One region of the Rhizobium sp. BR 250 genome, then DNA from elsewhere that is predicted to be linked to it. Evidence: riboswitches for the same ligand, from Rfam matches in the RefSeq annotation. Region 1 holds a riboswitch; the other holds the start of a gene.
The links. Region 1 has a riboswitch for S-adenosylmethionine ahead of QD336_RS05450 (O-succinylhomoserine sulfhydrylase). Riboswitches for the same ligand answer to the same signal wherever they lie in the genome.
Positions count from the first base shown of each region.

Region 1 (5,365 bases):
TTCCATTTCATAATGGCCAAACATCAGGCCTGACGGCGTATCCAGCGGGCAGCCGGAAGAGTATTCATAGCTGTCGCCGGGTTTGAGCTGCGGCTGTTCGCCCACGACGCCCGGCCCGTAGACCTCGTCCACCTGTCCGTTCTGATCGGTAATATGCCAATAACGGTTCACGAGTTTCACCGGGACATCGGAATTGTTCGCGATCACGACTTTGTAGCCCCAGACGTAACGATCGTCATCCGGGTCGGATTGTTCCTCGAGATAATACGGATCGACCGTTACCTCGATATCCCTTGTCAGAGCACGATACATACGCGCCACACCTCGATATTATGCCTGCCGCCGCATCCTACACTATAGGCTCTGGCTATCGTCAAGAAAATGAATGACTTGACGGGCAGGGGGCGTCTCCTGTTGCGCTGTTTTCCACCGTTAGGGATAACGATAAAGGTAAATATTGGTTGCCTGATGCGGGCTTTTCCGGCCGCTTGGGCAAACCATGGCCCGACACGCGGTCAGGCCATGGCGATTTGCGGATTGAATTTTCAGCCGGAAACGGCCGCAAGACCCTTTGCCAGATCTTCCAGCAGATCGTCGGTATCCTCGATGCCGCAGGAAAGGCGGAGCGTGCCGCCGGAAATGCCGAGTTCGGCACGCGCCTCGTCGGAGAGGTTCTTGTGCGTCGTCGTGCCGGGATGGGTGATGAGGCTCTTGGCATCGCCGAGATTGTTGGAAATCTTCACGATCTCAAGCGCGTTCTGCAGCTTGAAGGCCGCTTCCTTGCCGCCCTTCAGTTCGAAGGCCACCAGGGTGGAGCCGCCGGACATCTGCCGGGCGATGATATCAGCCTGCGGGTGATCGGCGCGGCCGGGATAGATGACCTTGGCGACCTTGCCGTTATCGGCGAGGAAATCGGCGATCTTCGAGGCATTGGCCGTCTGCTGTTTCACGCGCAACGGCAGGGTCTCGATGCCCTTCAGAAGCGTCCAGGCGTTGAAGGGCGACATGGCCGGGCCCGTATGGCGGAAATAATCCTGCAGCTCTTCTTCGATCCACTTCTTGTCGGAAAGGATCACGCCGCCGAGGCAGCGGCCCTGGCCGTCAATGTGCTTGGTGGCCGAATAAACGACGATATGGGCGCCGAGTTCGAGCGGCTTCTGGAAGAGCGGCGTCGCGAAGACGTTGTCGACCACCACCTTGGCGCCGATCTGGTTGGCGAGCTTCGCCACACCGGCAATATCCACGACTTCGAGCGTCGGATTGGTCGGGCTTTCGAGGAAGAACAGCTTGGTGTTCGGCTGGATTGCCTTTTCCCAATTGCCGAGATCACGTCCGTCGATCAGCGTGCATTCGATGCCATATTTCGGCGCAAGTGTTTCAACCACCCAGCGGCAGGAGCCAAAAAGGGCGCGTGCAGCGACGATATGGTCGCCGGCGCGCAACTGGCACATGATGGCGGCGGTGACGGCGGCCATGCCCGACGCAAGTGCGCGGGCGTCTTCGGCGCCTTCCAGCAGGCACATGCGCTTTTCGAACATGTCATTGGTGGGGCTGGCGTAGCGGGCGTAGATGAAGCCGTCCGTTTCACCCTTGAAACGCGCTTCGGCGGCTTCGGAGTTCTCGTAAACGAAACCCTGGGTCAGATAGATCGCTTCCGACGTTTCACCATAGGGTGAGCGTAGCGTACCGCCGTGAACGAGCTGGGTTGCCGGGCGCCATTTATTGCTCATGTGATCACCTTCAAAACAAAAAAACCGGCCGCAAAAGCAGACCGGTTCCTAGCACCCGGTCTTTTTAGCCACTTGTTTAACGTGGCTGCAAGCCGACCGGCCAAATCACCACGGGATAAGCTTGCCATACTGCCGTTACCGGCTTGCGTCAATGCTTTCCTTTTGGTTTTGTCGCCGTAAAAAGGAATGATGACCATGACGAGAACCACGGGCATTTTGGCGGATGGCGCAATCCGGGCGCTGTTTGCGGGCGGCAAGCTGAAAAGCGAGGCCGATCTCGATGTCGACCAGGTGCAGCCCGCCAGCCTCGATCTCAGGCTTGGCTCGAAGGCCTATCGCGTCCGCGCAAGCTTCATGCCCGGCCCCGGAACCCGTGTCATCAACAAGCTCAATCGTCTCAGCCTGCACGAGGTCGATCTCAGCCAGGGCGCGGTGCTGGAAACCGGTTGTGTCTATATCGTTCCCCTGATGGAAAGCCTTGATCTGCCGGCGGACATGTCGGCCTCGGCCAATCCGAAAAGCTCGACCGGCCGTCTCGACATCTTCACCCGCGTGATGACCGACAATGCACAGGAATTCGACAAGATCCCGGCTGGTTATACGGGCCCGCTTTATCTGGAAATCAGCCCGCGCACTTTCCCCATCGTCGTGCGTCGCGGCTCCCGCCTGTCACAGATCCGCTTCCGCATCGGCCACGCACTTCTCAATGAAAGTGAACTGCTGAAGCTGCACGAGACAGAAACGCTGGTGGCGAGTGAAAACCCGAACGTGACGGGCGGCGGCATTGCGCTGTCGATCGACCTCAAGGGTTTCGGTGAGAACGGGCTGATCGGCTATCGCGGCAAACATCACACGGCGGTGGTGGATGTCGACAAGAAGGCCCAGCACGACGTCCTCGATTTCTGGGAGCCGCTCTTCGCCCGCGGCCGTGCGGAACTGATCCTCGATCCCGATGAGTTCTATATCCTCGTTTCACGCGAAGCCGTGCATGTGCCGCCGCTTTATGCCGCCGAAATGACCCCTTTCGATCCGCTGGTGGGCGAATTCCGCGTGCACTATGCCGGCTTCTTCGATCCCGGCTTCGGCCACGCGCAGGCCGGCGGCACAGGCAGCCGCGCCGTGCTTGAGGTCCGCAGCCACGAAGTGCCCTTCATCCTCGAACACGGCCAGATCGTCGGCCGTCTGGTTTACGAGCACATGTTTGAGAAACCGGAGGGTCTCTATGGCACTGGCCTCGGCTCCAATTATCAGGCCCAGGGGCTGAAGCTCTCCAAGCATTTTCGCGCCGAACAATGAACCCGGCGGGTGCTTGACACCCGCTCGGAACTATCCGATGTCTTAGTCCGCGCGCGGGTGTAGCTCAATGGTAGAGCAGCAGCTTCCCAAGCTGAATACGAGGGTTCGATTCCCTTCACCCGCTCCAGTGACCTTTCCAACAGGAACAATGACGTCCAATAGGCGCTGATTTTTCAGCGTTTTCACCTGGCGCGTGCAAATAGTGAAATTCAGCGTTTTTCGGACATCGAAAAACGCGAGCGAGGGAGGCCGCGCCGGAAATTTGCGGGCAACTCTCGCCACCTTCGGTCAAGTGTTTCGGCACGCTATTGCAACGGCGGGGTGGAGAAGGACCTGACGGGAGCTCCGGCGCAGGACGCGGAGAAAAGTTGTGCGATCACCGTCGAGATAAAAGCAGGACGGTAACAGCGATCAATGCACGGCACGATATGGGCATCGCCACAGATGGCGGCAGCCTGCTTTCAGGCACGGAATCGACCTGCCAGCGGATATTCGGCCTATAACCGTCTATTCCATCTATCGACTTGGTTCTTCTCTTTTTGACCCAACGTGCATGCCACCATTATCTGTGGGGCCGCTATACCTGCTTCGAGCGACCGCTCGAAGCAGGTATAGCGGATGGCCCCATTCCTTGATTGGCTAGGCGCTTAACGAGATCTCGATCCACGCGCAGTGATCTTCCAACAAGAATAACAGTCTCCACCGCGCGTCTCATGCGCGAAAATCAGACGTCCAGATAGGACAAAATGGCTGCAGCGACGCTCGGCTCATCGGTTGAAGTGGAGGGCGCGATACTCTGGGCGGGGCTGTCTGCCAGTTCGTCGCTATTCAGTGCCGCCACCTGCGTCGGCGTCATGGCGGCGATCTGGCCTGGAGTGAAGGCGGCCGCCTGGGAGGCCGTCAAGGCGGCGAGCGCACTGGTGCTCAGTCCGGAGATCGCGTTTGAACTCAAGCTGATGATCTGCTCGGCGGAAAATGCGGCGAGGTCGTCTCCGCCAAGCGCCGCTGCCTGCATTGATTTAAGGGCAGCGACCTGTGAAATTGACAGCGCGCCGATTTGCGCAGAACCCATTGCTGCCACCTGGCCGTAACCCAGCGAAGCGACCTGGCTTGTCGTCAAAGCGGCTATCTCCTCAGACGACAGGGACGCTACAACGGTGGCGGACAGGCCCCTGATCGCCGTCGAACTGATCGCGGCGAGTTCTTCGGTCGAGAATGTTTTCAGACCCTCTATCGTCAGCCCGGAAAGCGCGGACGAACTCAGTGCGGCGATCTGGCCGGTGGAGAGCGCCTGGATCTGGTCCTTGCCGAGAGCGCTGATCTGGTCACCGGTCAATCCGGCGACGCCCGCTGTACTCAAGGCTGCAACCTCGGAGGACGAAAGGGTGGCGATGAAGGTCGTAGACAATCCCTTTATCGCGCTCGGGCCGATTGCGGCGAGCTCCTCCGGCGAGAAGGTGTCCAGCATGGCCGCAGACAGGCCCTTAAGCGCATCCGAACTCAATGATGCTATGTGACCGGCGGAGAATGCTTCGACCTGCCCAACACTCATTGCGCTGGTCTGTGCGCTGCCAAGGCCTGCCACAGCCTTGGCGTCCAGAGCGGCGATCTGGCTTGTTGAAAACGAGGCGATGTCGGCGGTATTCAGTGCCGCAATCTGTCTGGCGGTAAGCGCGCCGACTTGGGCGTTGGTCAGGGCACCCACTTGACCGCTGGTCAAGGCGTCGACCTGTCCGGTGCTCAGGCCCGCTATTGCTGCGGTGCTGAGTGCCGCGGTCTGCGCCGCCGTCAGCGACGCGATAGTCTCTGCCGACAAGCCCGCGATCGCATTCATGCCGATTGCAGCCAGTTCCGTGGTGGTGAAGGTGTTCAGATCATCGGTGCTCAGCGCCGCCAGCTGTGTTGAGTTGAGCGCGCCAATCTGGGCGCTTGTCAGAGCGCTCACCTGATGGGTGCTGAGGGCTGCGATCTGATCGGTGGTCAGGCCAGCTATGCCTGCCGTCCCGAGGGCAGCAATCTGGGTTGCTGAGAGCAAGCCTATATCTGCTGTGCTCAGCGCCGCAATCTGTTTGGAGGTGAGGGCGCCGACCTGGGCGCTGCTCAGGGCATCCACCTGATCGGTACTAAGTGCGTCAATCTGGCCTGCGGTCAGGCTTGCTATTGCAGCCGTTCCCAAGGCCGCGATCTGACCCGTCGTCAGCGAGGCAATCGCTGCTGTCGACAAGCCCGGGATTGCATTCGAGCTAATTGCGGTCAGCTCAGCGGTTGTGAACGTGCTTAGAGCATCGGGGCCAAGGGCGGCAATCTGTTTCGAGCTGAGAGCGCCGATCTGGGCACTT
Region 1 is NZ_JARWKW010000003.1:39,613-44,977, reverse strand. Features, by position in the region: gene apaG (Co2+/Mg2+ efflux facilitator ApaG/CorD) at 1-312, opposite strand, end outside; gene QD336_RS05450 (O-succinylhomoserine sulfhydrylase) at 546-1,730, opposite strand; SAM riboswitch at 1,774-1,852, opposite strand; gene QD336_RS05445 (2'-deoxycytidine 5'-triphosphate deaminase) at 1,926-3,026, shown strand; tRNA gene QD336_RS05440 (tRNA-Gly) at 3,080-3,153, shown strand; gene QD336_RS05435 (beta strand repeat-containing protein) at 3,751-5,365, opposite strand, start outside.

Region 2 (5,365 bases), on a different contig from region 1:
TGCCGCCAAGCTCAGCTCCCGTCAGGCGGCGCTTTTGGCCGTCTCCCTGCCCAATCCCATCGACCGTGTCGCGAGCAAGCCCGGGCGCGGTCTGCAACGGCTGGCCGGCCTTATCGAGCGCCGTGCCCGTGCCTCGGGCGGCTATGTCGGCTGTGTACTGGACTGATCCCGGCCCTCTGCTTCTCAGCCCTTCGTGAAGATATAATCGGTTTCCTGACGCAGGGTTTCGCCCGGCCGTAGGATCGCATGCGGAAAATCCGGGTGATTGACGGCGTCAGGCCAAATCTGTGTTTCCAGGCAGAAACCGGCAAAGGGGCCGTAATGGCGGCCATCGAGGCCCGGAACGGGGACATCCAGCTTGAAGGCCGAATATAACTGCACGCCGGGCTCTGTCGTGTGAACCTCAAGTGCGATATCGGAGGCGGGCGAATAGGCGCGGGCGACCTTGCGCTTGGCGCGACGCTCGGGCGAGAGGCAGAAATTGTGGTCGTAGAGAACCTGTTCGCCATTCTCCTTGCGCCGCATCGGCGTTGTGTGGCGCAGGTCGAAGACGGTGCCTTCGACGGAGCGGATTTCGCCGGTCGGTATCTGCTGTTCGTTTGTCGGCAGGTAAAAGTCAGCGGCGATGCTGATCTCATGACCAAGTGCGGTATCCGCGCCATCGAGATTGAAATAGGAGTGCTGGCAGACATTGGCGATGGTTGGCTGGTCCGTCACCGTTTCATAAACCACCGAAAGCACGCCGCCATCGCGGATCGTATAGGTGGCCGTGACCGTGCAGTTGCCGGGATAACCGGCGCGGCCATCGGGATCGATGATCTGCAGGACGGCATGGCTTTCGCCATGTTCCATCAGCATCCAGTTGCGCTTGCCCATGCCATCGCTGCCGCCATGCAGATGGGTTACGCCCTTTTCGTTCAGCTCCAGCTGGTATTCATGCCCGTCGATGGCGAACCTGCCATTGCCGATGCGATTGGCGTTGCGGCCCGGCGTGGCGCCGAAATAGGAGGAATATTTGTAATCCTCAAACTTGTCGAAGCCGAGAACGAGTGGCGGCTGGTGGCCGTCAAGGCGCAGATCCTGAATGACAGCGCCCCAGGTGATAACCTTCGCCGTCAAACCGTCTTTCGAGATGGTGACGCGTTCGACCTTTTCACCGGTTGCCGTGAAACCGAAATCTTCCCGTGCCGCGCCGTCGCTCATCTCGTCATTCTCCCTGGTGTCGCGAATTGCCGGGCGGACGTTGCGTCATTTTCCGGCAATTCGCAATCCCGCAATTCAAAGCATGTCTCCCAAAAGTGTCCTGCGGTTTTGGGACAAAGACATGCTTAAAACAAAGACGAAAGCGCGTCGTATGCGTTTGGCCAAACGCGACGCGCTTTACGCGGCCAGTTTGCCTATGGCTTGGAGATCATAGGGCGTCGTCTGGTATATCTCGTTGATCCAATTTCCGAAAAACAGATGGGCATGGCTGCGCCAGCGGTTGAGCGGAGCGAGTTCCGGGTCGTTATGCGGAAAATAATCATGCGGCAGCTTGATGGGCACGCCGGAATTCACGTCGCGGAAATATTCGTCGGAAAGAGAGGTCGAATCATATTCGACATGATTGAACATGTAGAGCCGGTTGCCTGTCTTCTCATGCACCAGACACACGCCCATTTCCTCTGATTCCATCAGGATTTCGAGTTCGGGGTTTTTCTCGATATCGGCGCGGCGCACTTCCGTCCAGCGCGAGACGGGAACCTGAAAGTCATCCGAAAAGCCGTTGAGGTAAATCGATGAGGGGCAGAGATTGCGGTGGCGATAAACGCCGAAAGCCTTCTCCTTCAGCTCGTATTTCGGCACGCCGTGGAAATGGTAGATGGCGGCCATAGCGCCCCAGCAGACATTCAGGGTGGAATGGACGTTGGTCTGCGTCCATTCGAAAATCTGCTGCATCTCGTTCCAGTAGGTCACATCTTCATAGTCCAGCAGCTCGATCGGTGCGCCGGTGATGATGAAGCCGTCGAACTTGCGGTGGCGTACTTCCTCCCACGTTTCATAGAAGGAGAGGAGATGCTCTTCCGGCGTGTTCTTGGCGCGGTGACCGCCGATGCGGATGAGCGACAATTCCACCTGCAGCGGGGAGGCGCCGACGAGGCGCGCCATCTGGATTTCCGTCTTGATCTTGTTCGGCATGAGGTTGAGAAGCCCGATCTGGAGCGGGCGGATATCCTGCCGGATGGCCGCCGTTTCGGTCATGACCCGCACACCCTCATGAACGAGGGTCTCAAAGGCGGGAAGCGTATCGGGGATCTTGATTGGCATGTCGAACTCTCTTTTCCGGATCACGTAAAGAACGTTGCGAAAACAAAAAAAACCGGCAGCGAAATCGCGGCCGGTCCCAGGAAATTGCCCTTTTCCTCGACCCTTTAGCGACTTCTTTAAAGTGGCTGCAAGCCGGTCGGCAAATCACCACTGAGGCGTTTCATAGTCCCGAAGCCGGCGAAAATCAATATAGGCTGATTTCATCGGGGTTTCGGCTTTCCATTTTCGGCCGAGGTGCGGTAAGGCAGGGCATGAACAAAGAGCGCTTCACCATTCTGCTTGGCGGCGATGTCGCGGTGACCGATCGTCTGAAACAGGCGGTCGGCAATAGCCGCGTGATTGCGGCCGATGGCGGCATGCGCCATGCCGCGCCGCTTGGTCTCACACCTGAACTGTGGGTCGGAGATTTCGATTCCGCCAGCCAAGAGCTGCTCGATGCCTGGCCGGATGTGACGCGGCAACCCTATCCGGCCGCAAAGGCAGTGACGGATGGTGAGATCGCGGTCTCCGAGGCACTTTCGCGCGGCGCGCGTTCGTTGCTGCTGGTGGGCGCGCTCGGCGGCGCGCGAAGCGACCATGCGCTTCAGCACCTTCTTTATGCCGTAGCGCTTGCGGAGCGCGGTTTCGAGGTGACGCTGACCTCCGGTGAGGAAGAGGCGAAGCCGCTGCTTGCCGGTTCGCTCACCATCGATTTGCCGGCCGGATCGTTATTTTCCGTCGCCGGCTTTACCGCCCTGGAGGGGCTCGATATCGGCAATGTGCGTTATCCGCTTGATGATTTCGCGCTTGCTTTCGGTTCCTCCCGCACTATTTCCAATGTCGCGAATGGCGGCCTTGTGCATTTCTCGCTGAAAAGCGGCAAAGCCATCGTGCTCGCCCGCCCCTATGATCTGACCGGAGCCTGACGCCTTGGCACCCCCAATTCTGAAACTCGATGATATCAAGCTGACCTTCGGCGTGACCCCGCTGCTCGACGGCGCCAATCTCCAGGTGGAGCCCGGTGACCGCATCTGCCTCGTCGGACGCAATGGCTCTGGCAAATCCACGCTGATGAAGATCGCTGCCGGCCTGGTTGAAGCGCAGTCGGGCGAGGTTTTCCGGCATCCGGCCGCCACCATTCGTTACCTGGAACAGGCGCCGGATTTTGCCGGTTACGACACCATTCAGGCCTATGCGGAATCGGGGCTCGGGCCGGGCGACGATCCCTATCGCGTGACCTATCTTCTCGAGCATCTGGGTCTTACCGGACAGGAAAACCCGGAGAGCCTTTCAGGCGGCGAAGCACGCCGTGCGGCGCTTGCCCGCGTCATGGCGCCGGAACCCGATATTCTGATGCTGGACGAGCCCACCAACCATCTGGACCTTCCCACCATCGAATGGCTGGAAAGCGAGCTGCAGCAGACGCGCAGTGCGCTGGTGCTGATCTCGCACGACCGGCGCTTTCTGGAGAAGGTCTCGACCTCCACGGTGTGGCTCGATCGCGGCCAGTCGCGTCGCCTCAATCGCGGCTTTGCCCATTTCGAGGAATGGCGCGACAAGGTGCTGGAAGAGGAAGAGCTTGAACAGCACAAGCTCGGCAAGGCCATTGAGCGCGAAGAACACTGGATGCGCTATGGCGTGACCGCAAGGCGCAAGCGTAACATGCGCCGCGTCGGCGAGCTTCAGGCCATGCGCGCGGAATATCGCGGCCACAAGGGACCGCAGGGTTCCGTGCAGGCGACCGTCACGGAAGGGCGGGAATCCGGCAAGCTGGTCATCGAGGCGGATGCCATCACCAAGGCTTATGGTGAGCGCGTGATCGTCGCGCCATTTTCGCTTCGCGTGCATCGTGGTGACTGCATCGGTCTCGTCGGACCGAACGGTGCGGGCAAAACCACGCTTCTGAAGATGCTGACGGGCCAGCTTGAGCCCGATAGCGGCACGGTGAAGCTCGGCACCAATCTGGAGATCGCCACGCTCGACCAGAAGCGTGAGGATCTCAATCCTAACGAAACGCTCGCGCATTATCTGACCGACGGGCGTGGTGACAATCTTCTCGTCAATGGCGAAGTGAAGCATGTCACTGGTTACATGAAGGACTTCCTGTTCCAGCCGGAGCAGGCGCGCACGCCCATCCGCAATCTTTCCGGTGGGGAGCGCGCCCGTCTTATCCTGGCGCGCATTCTGGCCCGGCCGACCAATCTTCTGATCCTCGACGAACCGACCAACGATCTCGATATTGAAACGCTCGATCTGCTGCAGGAGATCGTCGCCGGTTTTTCCGGCACGGTCATTCTCGTCAGCCACGACCGTGATTTTCTGGACCGCACCGTCACCTCCACCATCGCACCGGCCAACCCCGATCAGCCGGATGGGCGCTGGATCGAATATGCGGGCGGCTATTCGGACATGATGGCGCAGCGCAAGGGTGCGGCCGAAGAAAAACGCAAGGCCGAAAGGCAGGAAAAGGCCAAGGCGGTATCTTCAGCTTCGACGCCGCAGGAGCCTGCAAAGGCCAAGGGCAAACTCTCCTTCAAGCAGAAATTCGCCCTCGAAAATCTGCCGAAGGAAATGGAAAAGGCTCAGGAAGAGATCGCAAAACGCGAACAGCGCATGGCTGACCCGGAACTTTTTGCCAAGGATCAGGCCACCTTCAACAAGCTGGCGCAGGAAATGGAAAAGCTGCGCGACAAGCTGGAGACCATGGAGGAGGAATGGCTGGAACTGGAAATGCTGCGCGAGGAACTGGAGAGCTGAAGCCAGACGCGCGCCCGTTCGACCAGCTTTTCTTCGGCCTTTGACAGGTAAGCGGAATTGCCGTTTTATGACCGCGTTCGTTTGGAGGAGGTCTGAAAATGCGCATGATTTTCGTCAATCTGCCGGTCAAGAATATCGAGGCATCGAGAAGCTTCTTCACGGCCCTCGGTTTCAGCTTCAATCCGGAATATTCCGACGACCGGACGCTCTGCATGATCGTGGAGGAAAACATCTTCGTGATGCTTCTTCAGGAAGACCGTTTTCGCGATTTCATCAATGGCGATATCGCCGATGCCAAAAGCAGCACCGAGGTTCTGACCTG
Region 2 is NZ_JARWKW010000005.1:182,979-188,343, reverse strand. Features, by position in the region: gene mtgA (monofunctional biosynthetic peptidoglycan transglycosylase) at 1-166, shown strand, start outside; gene QD336_RS10250 (aldose epimerase family protein) at 184-1,203, opposite strand; gene metA (homoserine O-acetyltransferase MetA) at 1,381-2,307, opposite strand; SAM riboswitch at 2,392-2,468, opposite strand; gene QD336_RS10240 (thiamine diphosphokinase) at 2,559-3,212, shown strand; gene QD336_RS10235 (ABC-F family ATP-binding cassette domain-containing protein) at 3,217-5,043, shown strand; gene QD336_RS10230 (VOC family protein) at 5,142-5,365, shown strand, end outside.
Region 2: linked by a shared signal. The riboswitch ahead of metA (homoserine O-acetyltransferase MetA) and the one ahead of QD336_RS05450 (O-succinylhomoserine sulfhydrylase) in region 1 are both predicted to bind S-adenosylmethionine.